3 regions of the Curtobacterium sp. AC268 genome follow, and region 2 is predicted to be linked to each of the others. Evidence: predicted binding sites of a transcription regulator. Region 2 holds the regulator's gene; each other region holds the start of a gene.
What was found. The regulator HrcA, encoded in region 2, represses chaperone genes, less so after heat shock. The targets are predictions, from matches to a motif close to TTNGCACTCGNNNNNNNCGAGTGCNAA.

Region 1 (6,874 bases), 1.7 Mb from region 2:
CCGTTGTCCCGTCGTTGATCATGTCGGAAGGTGTCGCGCTCGCGGTGGTGATCGCCGTCGTACTCCACCGCGATGCCGAACTCCGGCCACGCCATGTCGACGCGGCCGAGGAACCGACCCGCACCGTCGTGCACATCGACGTTCAGCTCCGGCTCGGGGAACCCCGCTTCGACCACTGCCAGACGGAACCAGGTCTCCTGCGGTGACTCCGCCCCGGCCCGGACGAGGTCCAGCGCGCGCCGAGCAGCGAGCGCGAAGCGTGTGCCGGGGCGGATCGACGCACGGAGGTCGTCCGCCGTCGCCAGCCCGGCTGGTCCGACGAGGTGGTCCCCGACGGCGACCAGCGCGTCGCGCGCGAGCACGCCGGCGCACTCGAACCACATCTGTGCGGGAACGCTGACCGGGAACCCGCGGTGTTCGACGGTCCTCGGCTGGTCCAGCCGGTGCGCGACCACGCCGGGCCGACGCATCCGGCACCCGTCCCTCGTGGTCGAGACGTGCACCGGGCCGACCGAGCACACCGACTGCGGCAGTGGCGCACCCCAGATCGTGGCGGCCGTCGTGTGGCTGAAGAACTGGCCGGGACGCATGACCAGGACGACGGCGGCGATGAAGTCCACCGAGTCGATCGGAGCACGCACACCGTGGACCGGGGCTGCCAGGTCGGTGCGTCGGAGCCGTTCCGGATCGACGCCGTGCCCCAGGGCATCGGCCACGCGGAAGGTGGATCGGTCGAACGGAGCAGGGAGGCGACGGGCAGCTGACATGCCGTCATGGTCGTTGCGGGGCACGTGGGCCGGCCACGCGCACTCGCAACCTGTGGAGAACGAGGTGAGCCGGGCCTCCTGTGCGGGAGAGACGACCCGCGGACACGCGCAGGCCGCACGCACGAGCCGGTCACGACTCCCCGCTCCCGCGCCGCCGGACGGTCACGATGTGTCGACTGGAACGGGCCGAGCCGACGGTTCGTGACCGCTCGGCGAACCTGAGCGGGGTGTTGTGACCTCCCGCCCGGGCCCCGCCTCCCACACACACAGAAGGGCCCCACACGCGCAGCGTGCGGGGCCCTTCCGTCAGACGGACTTAGAAGTCCATGCCACCCGTCGGGTCGCCAGCCGGAGCAGCAGGGGTGCGCTCGGGCTTCTCGGCGACGACGACCTCGGTGGTCAGGAACAGACCGGCGATCGACGCAGCGTTCTGCAGCGCCGAACGCGTGACCTTGGCGGGGTCGATGATGCCGGCGGCGATCAGGTCGACGTACTCGCCGGTCGCGGCGTTGAGGCCCCAACCCGACTCGAGCTCGCGGACCTTGGCGGCGACGACACCCGGCTCGAGACCGGCGTTCAGCGCGATCTGCTTGAGCGGCGCGTCGATGGCCACGCGGACGATGTTCGCACCGGTCGCCTCGTCACCCTCGAGCTCGAGGGCCTCGAGTGCGACGGCACCGGCCTGGATGAGGGCGACGCCACCACCGGCGACGATGCCCTCTTCGACGGCAGCCTTCGCGTTGCGGACGGCGTCCTCGATGCGGTGCTTGCGCTCCTTGAGCTCGACCTCGGTCGCGGCACCCGCCTTGATGACGGCGACGCCACCGGCGAGCTTCGCGAGGCGCTCCTGGAGCTTCTCGCGGTCGTAGTCGGAGTCGGTCGCCTCGATCTCGGCACGGATCTGGCGGACACGGCCGGCGATCTGCTCGGCGTCGCCGGCACCCTCGACGATCGTGGTCTCGTCCTTGGTGATGACGACCTTGCGGGCACGACCGAGCAGGTCGAGCGTCGCGTTCTCGAGCTTGAGGCCGACCTCTTCCGAGATGACCTGGCCGCCGGTGAGGATCGCGATGTCCTGCAGCATGGCCTTGCGGCGGTCGCCGAAGCCCGGGGCCTTGACGGCGACGGACTTGAAGATGCCGCGGATCTTGTTCACGACGAGCGTGGCCAGGGCCTCGCCGTCGACGTCCTCGGCGATGATCAGGAGCTGCTTGCCCGCCTGGATCACCTTGTCGACGACCGGCAGGAGGTCCTTGATGTTCGAGATCTTCGAGTTGACGATCAGGATGTAGGCGTCCTCGAAGACGGCTTCCTGGCGCTCGGGGTCGGTGACGAAGTACTGCGACAGGTAGCCCTTGTCGAAGCGCATGCCCTCGGTGAGCTCGAGCTCGGTGCCGAAGGTGTTCGACTCCTCGACGGTGACGACGCCTTCCTTGCCGACCTTGTCGATGGCCTCGGCGATGAGCGCGCCGATGGTCGGGTCAGCGGCCGAGATCGACGCGGTCGCGGCGATCTGGTCCTTGGTCTCGATGTCCTTCGCGTTGGCGAGGAGCTGGTCGGAGACGGCGGAGACGGCCTTCTCGATGCCGCGCTTGAGCGACACGGGGTCGGCACCGGCGGCGACGTTGCGGAGGCCTTCGCGGACGAGCGCCTGGGCGAGGACGGTCGCGGTGGTCGTTCCGTCACCGGCGACGTCGTCGGTCTTCTTGGCGACCTCCTTGACGAGCTCCGCACCGATCTTCTCGTACGGGTCGTCGAGCTCGATCTCCTTGGCGATGGAGACACCGTCGTTCGTGATCGTGGGGGCGCCCCACTTCTTCTCGAGGACGACGTTGCGGCCGCGCGGGCCGAGCGTCACCTTCACGGCGTCGGCCAGCTGGTTCAGGCCGCGCTCGAGGCCACGGCGGGCCTCCTCGTCGAAAGCAATGATCTTAGCCATGTGGTTTTTCGTCCCTCCCGGACGTCGTCTTGGGGGTCGTGCTGGCACTCAGCGTGAGCGAGTGCCAACGCCGATTCTGGCACTCGCCGGGTGTGAGTGCAACACAGTCGGGAGGCTCGTGACGACTTCCCAGGACACGTCGCGTCCGGCGGACCCCGCACCACCGCCGCGGTCGCGCTCCCCGTACCGGTCACCGTCCACGCACACGACGAACGCGCCGCCCCTGACGGGACGGCGCGTTCTGGAAGTGGTCGTGCTCAGGCGGGGCGGACGGACTCTGCCTGCGGGCCCTTCGACCCGGTGCCGACGTCGAACACGACGGCCTGGCCCTCCTCGAGGACCTTGTAACCCGACATGTCGATGGCCGAGTAGTGCACGAACACGTCCTGGCCCCCTCCATCCACGGTGATGAAGCCGAAGCCCTTTTCAGCGTTGAACCACTTCACGGTTCCGTTGGCCATGATCTCTTGCTCCCTGGTACTGCAGTGCGGAACGACGTGATCGTCGTCTGCATGGGACTCTGACCGAACCGGTCCGATCAGGCAAGAGGTGTGACGTTGTTTCACGTCGATTCCGTCAGAAATCAACGTGCCCGAAACACAGCCGTCACAAAATGCGCGAATAACGCGGTGGAACCGGGATCAGCCGGTGTAGTCGGCACCGAGGACGACGCTCACGTCGGCGTTCGGGAACGCCGCCGACTGCTGCACGGCCGTGACGCCGAGCTGCTTCGCGATGCCCTGCGCGACCGCCGCCTGCGACGCCTGCTGGTAGTAGACGATCGTCGACGTGGAGCCCGTCGTGCCGGCGTCTCCGGTGGAGGCGACCTGCCAACCGGCGCCGGTCAGCGCCGCACTCGCCCGGCTTGCGAGGCCCGTGGTGGTCGTGCCGTTCAGCACGACGACGGTGGTGGTGCCCTGCTGTGCCGGCGTCGCTGCCGCAGCGCTGTCCGCCCCGGCCGAACCGGAACCGGCGGACGAGGACGCGGACGGCTTCGACGTCGCCGAGGGCTTCGCCGTCGCGGACGCCGACGTCGACGCCGAGGGCGAATCGGATCCGTTGAAGGAGTAGCTGCCGTTCAGCACCGCGAGGGAGAGCACCCCGACGCCGACGAGCACGCCGGTGGCGAGCGCCGCCCAGGCGAAGACGATCCAGCCACGGCCGCGACGCTGGGCACCGCGGTGCGCACCGACCCGCGGGCCGTCGGCGACGTCGTCGAACCGGTCTCGGGGGAATCTCGTGCTCATCGTTCCTCTTCACGTCCTTCGGGAGCTGCACCGGGCGCGACGAAGCTGCGCGTCGCCCGGGCGCTGGTGCGCGCGTGACGGAGCCGCTGCAGCCGGGTGACGAGCTGCGGGTCGTACGCGAGTGCCGCGGGTGAGTCGATCACGCGGTTCAGCACCTGGTAGTAGCGCGCCGCCGACATCTCGAACTCCACCCGGATCTCCGCTTCCTTCGTGCGGTCGTGCCGTGCCCGGTCCTGCTCGAACGACAGCACGTGCTTCGCGAGCTCACTGAGCTGGTCAGCACTGAGCTGGTCAGCACCGATCTGATCAGCGCTGCGCTCGTCGACACGGCGTTCGTCGGTGGGGCTGGTCACGGCGGTTCCGATCACGTATCGGGTAACGGGTCTCGCACATCGTAGGGGTGGAGTCGATCCGGACCCTGGCACGGCGCTGGACTGTCGCGAACACCGGTCACAGGTTCGGCGCGCGGAGCCAGCGCACACGCGTGCCGAACGGGTCGGAGACGGCGACCGCGACGCCGTCGAGCGAGACCGTCGCGAAGGCGTCCGGGTCGGCCGCGTCGACGTCGTCGGGCAGCGTCGCCGCCACCCCACGCAGGATCCCGGTGCGTTCGAGGGCGATCCAGTGCACACCCCGCGCACGGATCCGGTCCACGAGCCGCTGCCGGTTCGCGCCCGGCACGTAGACCAGGGTCCCGGTGGTCAGGACGACCGGCTCGACGTCGTCCGGCAGGGCGTCCAGTGCACGGTCGAGGTCACCGGGCACGGCGCCGACGAGCCGGTCTGGAGGCACGGCGAGCGTTGCGCGCGCAGCCTGACGCATCAGGGCGGTCCGGTCCGACGCCTCGGGCGGGACCGCCTCGACCAGCCGGTCGAACGCGCCGGGGACCGACAGGTCGATCGGGTTCGGGTCGAGCGCCACCCGGGCGCCGACCCTGATCGGTACGGTCGCGGGTGTGGGAACGGCCCCGGAGGCGTCCGCCACCAGCCGGACCGAGGGATCGGCGACCGCCGTGTGCATCCGGAGGACCGCGGCCCCGGAACCGACCCGGTAGTCCAGGGTCACCCGGTCCGGGATCGAGCACAGCGCGGCGGCGGCACCGGCGTCGACCAGGCCGAGCGGCCGCGCGGACCGTTCGGCGAGCGCCGCGAACAGCGGGACGACCGGTGCGAGCCGTTGCGGGTCGTTGGCCTGCACCGTGGCGGAGGCGAGGGCCGCGACCAGCGCGGGGCGGGCCTCCAGGCCGAGCGCGCGCAGCGCACCCGGGTCCGACGGGTCCGCGCCCAGTCGCCGCGCGACCGCGAAGAACAGTTCCGGCTGCCGCTGCTGCTCGGGGACCTCGGCGAGGAGCGCGACGAGGGAGTCGTCGAGCGACCGTGCCCAGACGGCGTACGACGGCGAGACGGCCTGGACGCGGTCGGCGTACGCGTCGTACCGGGTGCGGGTGTCCATCAGCGCCCGGGCCGGTGCATGCCGACGTGGCGGATGCCGGCCTCGTCGTACGCCTCCCCGAACCGCACGAAGCCGTACCGCTCGTACAGGGCGGCGACGTACTCCTGGGCGTGCAGGACGAACGGGTCGTGCCCGTGTTCGTCGAGGACGGCGGCGACGAGCCGGCCGGCGATCCCCTGCCCACGGTGTCCGGGGTCGGTCGCGACCCGGCCGATCACCCACGCCGGTGGCTCCGCGCCGTCGGGGTGGACCTCGTCGACTGCCGGACGGATGAGCCGCAGGTACCCAACCGCATCGGTGTCCGTGCCGAACCACCAGTGCTCGGTGTCGGGCTCGCGGTCACGGCCGTCGAAGTCCTCGGCGGTGACCCGCTGCTCGAGCGCGAACACGCGGTTGCGCAGGACGACGATGCCGTACAGTTCGTCCGTCGTCAGACGGGTCCAGCGGGCGTGGTGCACGGAATGCTCGGACATCGTGGCGAGTTTAGTGAAGTGGTCGGGAGTGCCCGGAAGAGCCCGGCCGGAAGCAGGAGGAACCAATGGCATACAACGTCGACAAGTCCGACGCCCAGTGGCGCGAGGAGCTCTCCCCGGACCAGTACGCCGTCCTCCGCCAGGCGGGGACCGAACGACCGTGGACCGGTGAACTCCTCGACGAGGAGCGCGCCGGCGTCTACACCTGTGCGGCCTGCAACGCGGAGCTGTTCAAGAGCGGCACGAAGTTCGACTCCGGCTGCGGCTGGCCGTCGTTCTACGAGTCGGTGAACCCGGACGCCGTGCAGCTCATCGAGGACAACTCCCTCGGCATGGCCCGCACCGAGGTCCGGTGCGCGAACTGCGGTTCGCACCTGGGCCACGTGTTCCCGGACGGGTTCGGCACCCCCACGGGTGACCGGTACTGCATGAACTCGATCTCGCTGAACTTCTCGGAGAAGTCCGGCGAGTGAGCCCCGGACGCCCTCACCGGTAGGATGAGCGGCGTCAGCCGGCATGGCGCAATTGGTAGCGCACCGTACTTGTAATACGGGGGTTGCGGGTTCAAGTCCCGCTGCCGGCCCCAGACGAAGCGATGCCCCGGGCGAAGTCTCGCCCGGGGCATCGGCACACGGAACGCGGATCAGGGGGCGTTCCGGGCGCTGGACGCGGTAACCAGCCGGTCGTGCGACGAGGATGACACCTCACCGACCCGCACGTCCACACCCTGACCCCACATCCGCGGAAATCCGCACGATGTGCACGAACGCGCAGCGGCCCTGCCCGGTCAGCGCCCGCTCGCTCAGCGCCCGCCGGTGATCTTCCGCTCACGCTGCGCGACGCCGGCCGTGCCGTAGGGGTAGTCGTCGATGCGGGGAGCGCTGGCGTCGGTCAGCCGGGCGAGCTCGTCGTCGGTGAGCACCAGGTCCGCGGCACCGAGGTTGTCCTCGAGCTGCGACAGGGTGCGGACACCCAGGATCACGCTCGTGACCGCGG
Region 2 (6,874 bases):
TGCGCGGTCCTGCGGCAGGCGCCCACGGCGTTCGGCGCGGTTCGCTCCGTCGGGGTTGCCGACCGGGGCGGTGCCGCGGCCACCGGGGCGCTGCCCGGCCTGCTCGGCGAGGCGCTCCTCGTCGTAGACCGTGTACGCGTCGACGATCCGGCCGACGAGGGTGTGGCGGACCACGTCCTCGCTGCCGAGACGGGCGAAGTGGATGTCCTCGACCTGGTCGAGGATGCGCGTCACGAGCCGCAGACCGGAGACGTTGCCCGGCAGGTCGACCTGGGTGATGTCACCCGTGATGACCATCTTCGAACCGAACCCGAGCCGGGTCAGGAACATCTTCATCTGCTCGGGTGTGGTGTTCTGCGCCTCGTCGAGCACCACGAAGGAGTCGTTGAGGGTCCGGCCACGCATGTACGCCAGCGGGGCGACCTCGACGGTGCCGGCCGCCAGGAGCTTCGGGACCAGTTCCGGATCCATCATCTCGTTGAGGGCGTCGTACAGCGGGCGCAGGTACGGGTCGATCTTGTCGGTGAGCGTGCCCGGCAGGAAGCCGAGCCGCTCGCCGGCCTCGACCGCGGGACGGGTGAGGATGATCCGGTTGACCTCGCGCCGCTGGAGCGCCTGTACGGCCTTGGCCATCGCCAGGTACGTCTTGCCGGTACCGGCCGGACCGATGCCGAACGTGATGGTGTGCTCGTCGATGGCGTCGACGTAGGCACGCTGCCCGTCCGTCTTCGGGCGGACGGACTTGCCGCGGCTCGACACGATCGGGGTGCCGAAGGTGTCGGACGGCTTGCGGTCGTCGTCGAGGATGCGTGCGGACATCGGGATGTCGGACGGGCCGATCTCCTGCCCGCGCCTGACCATGCCGACGAGCTCGTCGACGAGCGCCTTCGCGCGTGCGACGTCGCGCTCGGGCCCGGTCAGCGTGACCTCGTTGCCACGGACGACGACCCGGACGCCCGGGTACTGGCGCTCGACGGTCTTGAGGAGACGGTCCTGGGGACCGAGCAGCTGCACCATGGCGATGCCGTCGACCTGGAGCGAGACGGAGACGGGCTCGTCGTCGGCGGCGGTGGGCTGTACTGGTTCGTTAACCGGCAAGGGTACCTTCCTGCAGTTCACCTGCGAGTACGTGCGCGTGCACGTGGAACACGGTCTGACCGGCGGCTTCGCCGGTGTTGAAGACGAGTCGGAACTGGCCGTCGGCGCGCTCGTCGGCGATGCGCTGCGCGGTGGCGACGACGTGGGCCAGCAGATCGGGGTCGCCCGCTGCGAGTTCGCCGACGTTCGCGTACTGCTCGGTCTTGGGGACGACGAGCACGTGGACGGGAGCCTTCGGGGCGATGTCCTCGATCGCGATCACACGGTCGTCCTCGGCGACGATGGTCGCCGGGATCTCGCGCGCGATGATCTTGGAGAAGACGCTGGGCGTGCTGCTGCTCATGGCTCCATCGTAGGACGCGCCCGACGGCGTGGTCCGGCTCACCAGCGACCCAGTCGCGCCTGCAGGACAGCGAGTGCCGCCGGTCCGGCGGTGGACGTGCGGAGCACACTGTCGCCGAGTCGGACCCGCACGGCACCCGCGGCTTCGAGCCGGTCGAGCTCCGCGCCGTCGATGCCTCCTTCGGGGCCGACGACGAGGGCGATGTCCTCGGCGTCCGTCGGGGGCTCCCAGGTGGCGAGCCGCACGGTCGCGGTCGGGTCGAGCAGGACGAGGGTGGTCCCGTCGCCGAGCGCGGACACGAGCTGTCCGGTCGTCACCAGCGGCGCGACGACGGGCACGCGCGGACGGATCGCCTGCTTCGCGGCCTCGTGCGCGATCGCGGCCCATCGGGTACGGCCCTTATCGACCTTCGCGCCGTCCCACCGGGAGACGCTGCGCGCGGCCGACCACGGCACGACCCGGTCGACCCCGATCTCGGTCGCCGCCTGCACGGCCATCTCGTCGCGACCGCCCTTGGCCAGGGCCTGCACGAGCGTCAGCGACGGGCGCGGTGCGTCCTGGTGCTCGACGGTCTCGACCGCGAGCTCGAGCGTGTCCTTGCCGAGTGCCGTCACCGGACCGGACACGACCGTGCCCCGACCGTCGGCGATCCGCAGGACCTCGCCGACCCGGACACGCGCGACGGAGACCGCGTGCCGGCCCTCGGCGCCGTCGAGCGACACCGGGTCACCGACGGCGACGCCGTCCAGCGAGTCGACGAGGTACAGCGACGCCATCAGTGGTTGAAGAACCGGTCGCGGAGCTTGCCGAACATGCCCTGCTGGAACCGGGCGAGCTGCGGGGCGGTGGTCTTGTGCGACTTCGCGAGCTGCTCGACCAGCTGCCGTTCCTTGTGGGACAGCTTGGTCGGCGTGACGACCTGCACGCCGACCCGAAGGTCGCCACGGCCGTTCCCGCGCAGCTTCGTGATGCCGCGGTCCTTGATGACGAGGACGTCGGCACTCTGCACACCGGGACGGATCTCGAGCTCGACCGGGCCGTCGAGGCCGTCGATCGTGGTGGTCGTGCCGAGGACGGCGTCGGTCATGCCGACCTCGAGCGTCGCGAGCAGGTCGTCGCCGTCACGGCTGAAGACGTCGTCGTGGCGCACGCGGATCTCGAGGTACAGGTCGCCGGACGGGCCGCCGGCCGGACCGACCTCGCCCTGGCCGGGCATCTGCAGGCGGAGACCGGAGTCGACGCCGGCGGGGACGTCCACCGGCACGGTGCGACGCGCGCGGACGCGGCCCTGACCCTGGCAGGTCGGGCAGGGGCTCGGGATGACGGTGCCGTAGCCGCGGCACGTGCCGCACGGGGCGCTCGTCACCACGTTGCCGAGGAGCGAACGGACCTGGCGCTGGATGTGCCCGGAGCCGCCGCAGATGTCGCACGTGCGCGGGCTGGTGCCCGGTGCGCAGCAGGAGCCGTGGCAGGTCTCGCACAGCACCGCCGTGTCGACCTCGACGTCCTTGTGGGTGCCGAAGACGACCTCGTCGAGGTCGACCTCGATGCGGAGCAGGGCGTCCTGGCCGCGCTCGGCACGGCTGCGCGGGCCGGATCCACGGCCGCCGCCACCGCCGCCGCCGAAGAAGGCGTCGAAGATGTCGCTGAAGCCACCGGCGCCACCGCCGAAGGGGCTGTCGGCCTGCGGCCCGGCGTCGTACCGGCGCCGCTGCTCGGGGTCGCTCAGCACGTCGTACGCGTGCGTCACGTCCTTGAAGCGCTCGGCGGCGTCGGGTGCCGGGTTCACGTCCGGGTGGAGCTCACGCGCCAGGCGGCGGTAGGCCTTCTTGATGTCGGCATCGGAGGCGTCTCGCTGGACGCCGAGGACGTCGTAGTGGTCTGCCACGTATCCCTCAGTCGGTTGGGTTCGGTCGGTTGGTCAGTGTTCGCCCAGGAGCTTGGACAGGTAGCGGGCGACGGCGCGGACGGCCGCCATGTTCGTGCCGTAGTCCATGCGGGTCGGTCCGAGGACGCCCAGGCGGGCCACCTCGCCACCGGCCAGGTAGCCGCCGGCGACGATGCTCGTGGCGTCGAGCCCGTACTCGGCGTTCTCGACGCCGATGCTGGCCGCCACCGCGATGTCGTCCACCTGCATCTCCCCGAACAACCGGAGCAGGGTGACTTGTTCCTCGATCGCTTCGAGCACCGGGAAGAGGCCGCCGGAGAAGTCCTGCTCGCTCTTCGCCAGGTTGGCCGCACCGGCCATCAGCAGGCGGTCCTGCCGGTTCGCCGCGACCTGCTCGATGAGCGTGGCGACGACGACCCCGCCGAGCGTCTGGGCGTCGGGGCGGAGCTGCTGCGGCACGGCTCGGAGCGCGGTCGGGACGTCCTGCAGCAGGAGCCCCACCGTCGCGCCGTTCACCACGGTGCGGAGTTCACCCAGCGAGTCTTCGTCGAGCGGGACGTCGGTCTCGACCACGCGCTGTTCGACGCGGGCGGTGTCGGTGATGAGCACCACCATCAACCGGGCGTCACCGAGCCGGACGAGCTCGACGTGCTGCACCCGGGCGCGCACCATCGAGGGGTACTGCACCAGGGCGACCTGGTTGGTGAGCTGGCTGAGCAGCCGGACGGTGCGCCCGAGGACCTCGTCGAGGTCGTTCGGGGCGCCGAGGAAGGTCTCGATGGCGTGCCGCTGCGCGCTGGAGAGCGGACGGGCACCCGCCAGGTGGTCCACGAAGACGCGGTACCCCTTGTCGGTCGGAACGCGCCCGGACGAGGTGTGCGGCGCGGCGATCAGCTGCTCGTCCTCGAGCAGGGCCATGTCGTTGCGGATCGTCGCGGCGCTGACCCCGAAGGCGTGCCGCTCGACGATGGTCTTCGACCCGACGGGTTCACGCGACGCCACGTAGTCGCGCACGATGGCCTTGAGGACTTCGAGGCTGCGTTCACTGACCACGAGCGCCTCCTTTCCCGATCGACCTGGCACTCGGACGTGTCGACTGCTGATCCTACGCCCGACCGCTGACGGCCCGGGACTTCCGGGCGGTCGGCCGGTACGCTTCCGCCATGACCTACGGACAGCAGCCCGACGGCCCCGGACCCGAGCAGCCCGGCGGCCAGTACGGCCACGGGCCCGGTGGCCCCCAGCAGCCCGGCGGACCGCAGTACCCCGGCGGACCGCAGTACCCCGCCGGCTACACGCCGCCCCGGCCGATGAGCCCCGAGGACCAGCGCCTGTGGGCCACGCTGACGCACATCGGCGGCATCTTCTTCAACTTCATCGCGCCGTTGGTCGCCTACCTGGTCCTCCGCGACCGCGGCGGCTTCGTCCGTGAGCACACCCGCGTCGCGCTGAACTTCCACATCACGATGGGCATCGCCTACGTGGTCGGTTCGCTCACGTCGGTGTTCGGCGTCGGGGTCCTGATCGTGCTGGCCGCGGGCATCGTGTCGCTGATCTTCAGCATCATGGCCGCGATCGCCGCGAACCAGGGCCAGTTCTACCGCTACCCGCTCTCGATCGAGTTCATCAAGCAGTAAGCGGCAAGCACTGCGCAGAGGGCAGTGCGCAGGCTCCTCAGTCGAGCAGCTCCCGCACCACCGCGTCGGCGAGCAGGCGACCCTGCAGGGTCAGGTCGATCCGTCCCCGCACCGCGGCCGCCCCGTCCACGAGTCCGCGTGCGATGAGGCCGGCGACCCGGCCACGGGCCTCCTGGCGGATCTCGCTCGTCGCGAGCTCCCCGCGGACCCGCGCCGCCAGCAGCAGTCGCTCGACGTACCGCGTCTCGTCGTCGATGGTCTCGCGGCCGGCGGCCGGCGACTCCCCCGACAGCACCCGGTTCGCGTACGCGGCCGGGTGCTTGACGTTCCACCAGCGCGTGCCGGCGACGGCGGAGTGCGCGCCGGGGCCGACGCCCCACCAGTCGTGGCCCTTCCAGTAGGACAGGTTGTGGCGACTCGCGTGCGCGTCACCGCGTGCCCAGTTCGACACCTCGTACCAGGAGTAGCCGGCGTCGCCGAGCACCTGGTCGGCGAGCTCGTACATGTCGGCGGCCAGGTCGTCGTCGGGGGCGGGGAGCTCGCCGCGGGCGACCATGCGGCCCATCGCGGTGCCGTCCTCGACGATGAGCGAGTACGCCGACACGTGGTCGGGCTCGCAGGCGATCGCGGCGTCGAGCGAGGTCCGCCAGTCGGCGAGGGACTCCCCCGGCGTCGAGTAGATGAGGTCGAGCGAGACGTCGAGTCCCTGCTGCTTCGCGAGGTCGACGACGACGGGGACCCGGAGCGGGTCGTGCGTGCGGTCGAGCGTGGCGAGCACGTGCGGCACGGCGGACTGCATGCCGAAGCTGATCCGGTTGAAGCCGCCGGCCCGCAGGGTCTCGAGCGACGCCGCGTCGACGGAGTCCGGGTTCGCCTCGGTGGTGACCTCGGCCCCGGGCAGGATGCCCCAGGTGTCGTCGATCGCACGGAGGATCATCGCCAGGTCGGACGCCGGCAGCATGGTCGGGGTACCGCCGCCGAAGAAGACGGTCGACACCGGCCGCCGCGGCACACCGGAACGGTCGAGCACGGTCGCGGCCCACTCGATCTCGCGCACGGCGTGCCCGGCGTAGTCGTCACGGCGGACGCCGCGGAGTTCCGACGCCGTGTAGGTGTTGAAGTCGCAGTAGCCGCAGCGCACGCGGCAGAACGGCACGTGCACGTACACGCCGAAGGGCACGTCACCGGCGGTGGGACCAGCCCCCGGCCCGGCAGCGGAGCCCGCCGCCGCCCACGGGGTGATCAGGCCGTCCGCTGGTGCTGGATCGGCGATCGGGAGAGCACTCGGCATGGGCTCCATTCTCCGTCATGATGGAGCCATGGAGCACCATCCCGTCCCCACCACGGTCCTGTGGGACATCGACGGCACCCTCGTGATGAACGCGTCGTCCCCGGGCAACCTCTACCACCTCGCCCTCGAGCGGGCGGTGGGCCGTGACCTCACCCTGCGGGTCGGGCACCAGCACGGCAGGACCGACGCCGGGCTCATCGCCGAGCACGTGCACGCCCACGCGTTCGAGGACACCCTGATCCCCACGGTCAGCCGGCACCTCCACGACCTGACCGCCGAACGGCACGCCTCCGGCGACCACCGCAGCCCCGTCCCCGGGGCGAAGGCGCTCCTGACCCGCTTCGCCGAACTCGGGTGGCGCAACGGCCTGCTCACCGGCAACTCCGAGTACCGCGCCCGGGTGAAGCTCACCGGCGCCGGGTTCGACGCCGACGTCTTCGACTGGGAGCACTCGTACTTCGGCGACACCGAGGTCGAGCGGGCGGGGGTCACCCTGCGCGCCGCCGCCGAACTGGTCGGCACCCGGGCGGTCATCGTCGGCGACACCCCGCGGGACGGCGAGGCCGCGGACGCCGCGGGCATCCCCTTCCTGGCCGTGGCGACGGGTGTCTACGACG
Region 3 (6,874 bases), 1.8 Mb from region 2:
GCCGAGCGAACGGGCAGCCCGACGGCTCGCAGGCCCCGGACGCCCCGCAGGCCCCTGACGCACCGCAGGCGCCGTCGGCCCCGGAAGCGCCCCAGAACCCGTACGGCCGGCAGCAGGACCCGTACGCGGCACCGCAGCAGCAGAACCCGTACGGCCAGCAGCAGGACCCGCACTCGGCCCCGCAGCAGCAGAACCCGTACGGCCAGCCGCAGCAGCCCCAGAACCCGTACGGCCAGCAGCAGAACCCGTACTCGGCCCCGCAGCCCCAGTCGAACCCTTACGCGCAGCAGCAGGACCCGTACGCGGCCCCGCCGCAGCAGAACACCTACGGTGCCCCGCAGAACCCGTACGGCCAGCAGCAGAACCCGTACGCGCAGCAGCAGCAGCCCTACGCGTCGAACCCGTACACGTACCAGCCCTACGCGCAGCGCCCGAAGACGAACGTCCTTTCGATCCTGTCGATCGTCTTCGCGTTCGGCGGCATCATCATCTGGCCGATCATCATCCTGACGAGCCCGGCCGGCGCGATTATGGGCCACATCGCCCTCGGCAAGATCAAGCAGACCGGCGAGGGTGGCCGCGGCCTCGCGCTCGCCGGCATCATCGGTGGCTGGATCCTGACCGGACTGTTCATCCTGATCGTCGCCCTGGTGTGGATCTCGATCGCGAACGCGTCGGACTACTCGGACTACTCCGACTACAGCTCGAACTCCGGCGCCTTCGTCAGCTGACGCAGCCCGGGGGAAACGGGCGCCTCGAGCGGCCCCCGGCCGTCAGCCGACCGTGTCGGTGAGCCGCTCGCACAGGATCGCCGTGTGGCGTCCCTCCAGGCGGGTGAGCACGAGCGTGACGCGACCCGATCCGCGCAACCGCAGCCGTTTGCGGAACTGCGCCGGGTCGACGTCGACGCCGCGCTTCTTGATCTCGACGGTGCCGATGCCGTCGGCGGCGAGCCGCGCGGCCAGTCGCTTGACGTCGAGCGGCATCGTGTCGAGCACCCGGAAGCCCTGCGCGAAGGGGGTCGAGGCGGCGCGGTCGGACGTGACGTAGGCGATGCCGTCGGACAGCATGTGCCCGTCGAGGCCCCGTGCGAGGTCGCCGATCAGCCGTGCGCGGATCACGGCGCCGTCGGGCTCGTACAGGTAGGCGCCGAGCGGTCCGACCTCGGCGTCGTCGGCGTCGGCCGCTCCGGTCATCTCGGCGATGCCGTGTGCGCCGATGACGGTGGCGGCGCGGCGGATCCCGGGTCGGGCGAGGGGGCCGAACCACAGGGCGAGCTCCACGACCTCGCGGTCGACGGAGGTCCACTGCGCCTCGGCGGTGTCCGGGATCAGGTCGCGGTCGATGCCCGGTCCGAGCTTCACGCCGGTCGGCGTCGTCGTCGCCGCGGCGAACACGGTGTCGAGCGAGGGCGACCAGTCGTCGGGGTCGGCGAGCCGGCGGGTGTCCGAGTGGCCGGAGGTGCGTCGTGCGGGGTCCATCCACACGCCGTCCACCGAGGACAGGTCGAAGGACGCGGCATCACCGAGCTCCACCCGGGCGTTCGGCCACACCGCCAGGTTGTGGGTTGCGACGGCCGCGGTCACCTCGTCGCGATCGACGGCGGTGACGTCGAGGTCGAGCGCCGCCATCGCCATCGCGTCCCCGCCGATGCCGCAGCCGAGGTCGGCGACACGGGTCAGCCCGGCCGCGGCGAAGCGTCCTGCGTGCTGGGCCGCGACCTGCAGCCGGGTGGCCTGCTCGAGCCCGGCCTCGGTGAAGAGCATGCGGGAGGCGAAGTCGCCGAACTTGCCGCGGGCCTTCAGCCGCAGCTTCGCCTGGGTCAGCACCGCGGCGACCAGTCGGGGATCGTGGCCCTCGGCGCGCAGCCGGGACACCACGCGGACGATCTCGCCACCGTCGGAGACGCCCGGGGTACGGTCGAGCAGGGCCATCCCGTCGGGGGTCAGCAGTGCGGTGAGCTCGGCGGCGTCCATGCGTCGATCCTCGCAGGTGCTGCGTGTTCTCCGGATGTGCTGGCACTCGGATTGACCGAGTGCCAGAGGCCCCCTAGAGTTGGCGTTGGCACTCTCCTGTGCGAAGTGCCAACCCGGTTTTCATCTGTACCGAGTCCGTACCGAGAAAGAAGAGGTCACCGTGGCCGTCAGCATCAAGCCGCTCGAGGATCGCATCGTCATCCGCCAGGTCGAGGCGGAGCAGACCACCGCTTCCGGTCTGGTCATCCCCGACACCGCGAAGGAGAAGCCCCAGGAGGGCGAGGTCGTCGCCGTGGGTCCGGGTCGCATCGACGACAACGGCAACCGCGTCCCGCTCGACGTCGCCGTGGGTGACAAGGTCATCTACTCCAAGTACGGCGGAACCGAGGTCAAGTACTCGGGCGAGGACCTGCTGGTCCTGTCGGCCCGCGACGTCCTCGCGGTCATCGTTCACTGAGTCGAGTTCTCACCACGGACGCCCCGTCCGGCCTTCGGGCCGACGGGGCGTCCGTGCGTCCGGGGGCGGTCGCCCCGGTGCTCCGGTCCTGACCAGCCCGCCATCAGCCCGCCTGGAGGCCCGGTGCGGGTCCCACGGGTCGGCGGTCGTTCCTAGGATGGTTCCGTGAGTGAACCGAGTCCGGCGCGACCCGTCCGCAGCGAGGCATCCGTCGGCGTGGTGCAGGCCATCGTGGCCTACGGGCTCTGGGGGCTGATGCCCCTGCTCTTCGCCGCCATGGCCCCCGCGGCGGCGTTCGAGATCGTGTCGTGGCGGATCGTCTTCGGCCTGGTGTTCTGCGCGGTGGCGATCGCGGTGACCCGGTCGTGGCTCCGCACCCGCACCCTGATGGCCCAGCGCCGTGTGATGCTCGTGATGGGGCTCGCCGCCGTCCTGATCCTGGTCAACTGGACCGTCTACGTCCTCGCGACGACCACCGGTCACACCGTCGAGGCGGCGCTCGGCTACTTCATCAACCCGCTCGTCACGATCGCGCTCGGCGTCGTGGTCCTGCGCGAACGCCTGCGTCCGGCGCAGTGGGCAGCCGTCGGGCTGAGCGTCGTGGCGGTCGTCGTCATCGCGATCGGCTACGGGCAGATGCCGTGGATCTCGCTGGCCCTGGCGTTCTCGTTCGGACTGTACGGCCTGGTGAAGAAGCGGGTCGGCGGCACCGTGGACGCCCTGAGCGGCCTGACGATCGAGACCGTGTGGCTGCTGCCGATCGCGGTCGTGGCGCTGGTGGTGCTCGGTGTGACCGGGCTCGGTGGCGGCGTGACGTTCACGAGCGAGGGCTGGGGGCACGCGGTCATCACCGTGCTGACCGGGCCGGCGACGGCGGTGCCGCTGCTGCTCTTCGCGTCGTCGGCACGGCGGGTGAGCCTGTCGACGCTCGGGCTGACCCAGTACCTGGCGCCCGTGATGCAGCTGCTCGTCGGGGTGCTGGTGCAGCACGAGGAGATGTCCGCCGGGCGCTGGTTCGGCTTCGGCATCGTGTGGCTCGCGCTCGTGGTGCTGACGGCGGACTCGTTCGCCGCCGCGCGGGCGTCCCGTCGCCGGGCGCTCGCATCCACCCAGGTCGAGCCGGTCTGACGGACGCACCACGGGCCTCCAGGCCGCCGACGCGAAAGCGACAGTCCCCCACGGAAGTTCCGTGGGGGACTGTCGCTTTCGTGAGCGGCGCTGGGCTGAGCCCTACTTCTTCACCGCACCCTGGATGGCGCTCTGGTAAACGGGCTTGTTGTCGCCGTCGAACTTGTAGATGCCGATGTAGGCGGCCGACGGGTCGTTGTTCTCGTCGAACGGACCGATGCCGGACGGGCCGGTGTAGTGGATGTCCTTGCCGTCGTCCAGGAGCGTCTTGCACTCCTTGAACGTCGCGCACTCGGTGCCGCCGTCAGCACCCGACACCGCAGCCATGTTGGCCTGGATGGTGCCGGAGTCGGTGCCCTTGCCCTTCACCGCGGCGAGGGCGGCGAGGACGGTGGCGTCGTAGGACTCCGCCGCGTACGAGTAGTCGGCGAGCGTCTTGCCCGACGAGTCCTTGTAGAACGCAGCGAGCTGCTTCTTGAAGTCGTCCTTCGGCGAGGCACCGGGGATGGTGCCCTGGGCGCCGGTCAGGGTGCCCTTGTCGAAGTCCTTCGAGTAGTCCGCCGTGTTGCCGTCGGACATGTAGATCTTCGCTTCGTTGCCCTGCGAGACGAGCTCCGGGATGATCGACTTCGTCTCGTCGAAGGCGAGGACGACGATCGCGTCGGGCTTCGCGGCCAGGGCCGCGGTCACCTCGGACGAGAACGTGGTCTGGCCGGGCGGGAACTCCTGGCCCTCACCCTTGCCGCCGTAGACGACCTGGCCACCCGACGCCTCGACCGCAGCCTGCACCGAGTTGCGGAGACCGGTGCCGTACGTGTCGTTGAAGACCAGGAAGGCGACCTTCGCGTTGCCGTCACCGGTCACGAGCTGGCCGAGCGCGGAACCCTGCACCGAGTCCGGCGGTGCGGTCCGGTAGTAGTACGACGAGTAGCCGGAGAGGTCGGTCGCGGTGTTCGCGGGCGAGATCTCGACGATGCAGTTGCTCGTCAGCTGGTCGATGACGTTCAGCGTGACCGACGAGGACTCGGCGCCGATCGCGACCGGCACCTTCGCGTTGACGAGCTTCGTCGCGGCGGAGCTCGACACGGTCATGTCGTTGCTGTCACCGGAGTCGGTCGCCGGGTCGATCGTGACGTCCTTGTCGAGGACGCCGCCCGCGGCGTTGATGTCCTTGACGGCCAGGCCGACACCGGACTCCGCCGGCGGGTTGAGGTAGGCCAGCGAACCGGTCAGGGGCAGGATCGTGCCGATCTTCAGCGCGTCCGTACCGGGGGTGTCCGGGGCCTTGCAGCTGGCGGCGGGATCCTTCTTCGCATCGCTCGACGCCGAGCTCGAGGGGGAAGCACTGCCGGTGGTGGAACACGCGGCGAGGAGGACGGCTGCTGCGCCCGCCAACGCCAGTGCCGCGGTGGCACGGGTGGTTCTGATCATCCGTGGAGCCCTTTCTCTGCGCGGAGGCTGTGCCGCTTCGGGTGAATGCGACGCCTCCACTGGATGTCGAGAAACGTAGGGTCCATGTGTTTCGCCCGTGTGACGGGGCGGTACGCAAAGGTGTTTCGTTACCGAGCCGTGACGTTCCTGTGCGCAGGGACAGGGATCGGCGCAGGAGCGACGGTGGCGGCGTGGCAACCCGACCTGCGCCAGGCGGATGGTCCGGCAGGGCGCCCGGGAGGCCCGGCGTACGTTCCGCCGCATGAGCGACTTCCAGCCCACCAAAGCCATCGTCACCGGCTCCGAATCCGGGATCGGCCGTGCGACCGCCGTCGCACTCGCCGAAGCCGGCATGGACGTCGGCATCACTTACCTGTCCGAGCCCGACCGTGCCGAGGAGACCGCGGAGGAGGTCCGGAAGACCGGTCGTCAGGCCTTCGTCGAGCAGATCGACGTCTCCGACCTCGCCGGGGCGGCCGCCGTCGTCGACCGCCTCGTCTCGCAGCTGGGCGGCGTCGACGTCTTCGTGGCCGACGCCGGCACCGGCGACAACGCCCCGTTCCTCGAGATGACCCTCGACCAGTGGCGCCACACTGTGTCGACCGACCTCGACGGCGCCTTCGTCACGATGCAGGCCGCCGCGAAGCACATGGTGCAGGCCGGCACCGGCGGCCGGATCATCGGCATCACGAGCGTGCACGAACATCAGCCCCGCTCCGGCTCGAGCGCCTACGACGCCGCGAAGCACGGGCTCGGCGGCCTGCTGAAGACCATGGCGATCGAGCTCGCCGAGCACGGCATCACCGTGAACGCCGTCGCCCCCGGCGAGATCGCCACCCGGATGACCGGCGCCGAGGACGAGGACCCGCACACCATCGACCGCCCCGGTGTGCCGCTCGGCCGTCCGGGCAACGCGTGGGAGATCGCGGCAGCCGTGGCGTTCCTGGCCTCGCGTGCGTCGTCCTACATCACCGGGGTGTCCCTGCCGGTGGACGGCGGGATGCTGCAGATGGGCCCGCACGGCGGCTCGCACATCACGTCGAACGACTGGCGTTCGGCGTAGGAACTCGGCCGGCGGTCCGGTCAGCAGGCCGGTCGCCGGGCTGGTCAGCTCGGCTGGCCGGCTTCCTCGTCGAGTTCGGCCTGGGACCGCAGGACGCAGAACTCGTTGCCCTCCGGGTCGGCGAAGACCACCCATCCGCCGTCCGGGTGGCGCAGGTCGGCGAGCTCCACGGCACCGATGCCGCGGAGCCGCTCGACCTCTTCGTCGCGGGTGCGGTCGGTGGGGCGCAGGTCGAAGTGGATCCGGTTCTTCACGGTCTTCGCCTCGGGCACCTGGATGAAGAGCACGGTGTGCGACCGGTCGGGTGCCGTGATCTCGCACTCCTCGTGTCCGGGAGCGTTCAGGTCGTCGGGCAGGTCGACGTACCCGAGCACCTGCTTCCACCACTCCGACTGGGCGTAGGCGTCGCGGGAGTCGATCGTGGTGTGTGAGACGGCGCTGACCATGCGGCGACACTACCGCCGGGCAACGCAGCACGCCCCCACTCCACAGGGGAACGGAGGCGTGCTGTCGAACGCTGTCTAGCTGCGGTAGTTCGGCGCCTCGACGACCATCTGGACATCGTGGGGGTGGGACTCCTTGAGCCCCGCCGCGGTGATGCGGACGAACTTGCCACGGGCCTTCAGCTCGGGGATCGTGCGACCGCCGACGTAGAACATCGACTGGCGCAGCCCGCCGGTGAGCTGGTAGACGACGTTGCCGACCGAGCCGCGGTAGGGCACCTGGCCCTCGATGCCCTCGGGGATGAGCTTGTCGTCGTTCGGCACGTCCGCCTGGAAGTAGCGGTCCTTCGAGTACGAGGTCTTCTTGCCACGGGTC

Region 1: the regulator HrcA is predicted to act here: its motif matches at 2,748-2,774, upstream of groL (chaperonin GroEL).
Region 3: the regulator HrcA is predicted to act here: its motif matches at 2,016-2,042, upstream of groES (co-chaperone GroES).

The regions. Positions count from the first base shown of each region.
Region 1 covers NZ_OZ409878.1:1,822,692-1,829,565, forward strand. The annotation lists gene ACZZ9K_RS08590 (hypothetical protein) at 1-767, opposite strand, end outside; gene groL (chaperonin GroEL) at 1,084-2,706, opposite strand; gene ACZZ9K_RS08600 (cold-shock protein) at 2,964-3,167, opposite strand; gene ACZZ9K_RS08605 (LytR C-terminal domain-containing protein) at 3,348-3,953, opposite strand; gene ACZZ9K_RS08610 (DUF3263 domain-containing protein) at 3,950-4,306, opposite strand; gene ACZZ9K_RS08615 (DUF2332 family protein) at 4,404-5,405, opposite strand; gene ACZZ9K_RS08620 (GNAT family N-acetyltransferase) at 5,405-5,878, opposite strand; gene msrB (peptide-methionine (R)-S-oxide reductase MsrB) at 5,944-6,351, shown strand; tRNA gene ACZZ9K_RS08630 (tRNA-Thr) at 6,389-6,464, shown strand; gene ACZZ9K_RS08635 (aldo/keto reductase) at 6,681-6,874, opposite strand, start outside.
Region 2 covers NZ_OZ409878.1:134,653-141,526, reverse strand. The annotation lists gene ACZZ9K_RS00640 (PhoH family protein) at 1-1,098, opposite strand, end outside; gene ACZZ9K_RS00635 (histidine triad nucleotide-binding protein) at 1,088-1,441, opposite strand; gene ACZZ9K_RS00630 (16S rRNA (uracil(1498)-N(3))-methyltransferase) at 1,480-2,217, opposite strand; gene dnaJ (molecular chaperone DnaJ) at 2,217-3,329, opposite strand; gene hrcA (heat-inducible transcriptional repressor HrcA) at 3,363-4,382, opposite strand; gene ACZZ9K_RS00615 (DUF4870 domain-containing protein) at 4,493-4,966, shown strand; gene hemW (radical SAM family heme chaperone HemW) at 5,004-6,257, opposite strand; gene ACZZ9K_RS00605 (HAD family hydrolase) at 6,286-6,874, shown strand, end outside.
Region 3 covers NZ_OZ409878.1:1,983,449-1,990,322, reverse strand. The annotation lists gene ACZZ9K_RS09345 (DUF4190 domain-containing protein) at 1-731, shown strand, start outside; gene ACZZ9K_RS09340 (class I SAM-dependent methyltransferase) at 774-1,976, opposite strand; gene groES (co-chaperone GroES) at 2,137-2,433, shown strand; gene rarD (EamA family transporter RarD) at 2,599-3,561, shown strand; gene ACZZ9K_RS09325 (ABC transporter substrate-binding protein) at 3,664-4,992, opposite strand; gene ACZZ9K_RS09320 (SDR family oxidoreductase) at 5,255-6,055, shown strand; gene ACZZ9K_RS09315 (VOC family protein) at 6,100-6,501, opposite strand; gene guaB (IMP dehydrogenase) at 6,577-6,874, opposite strand, start outside.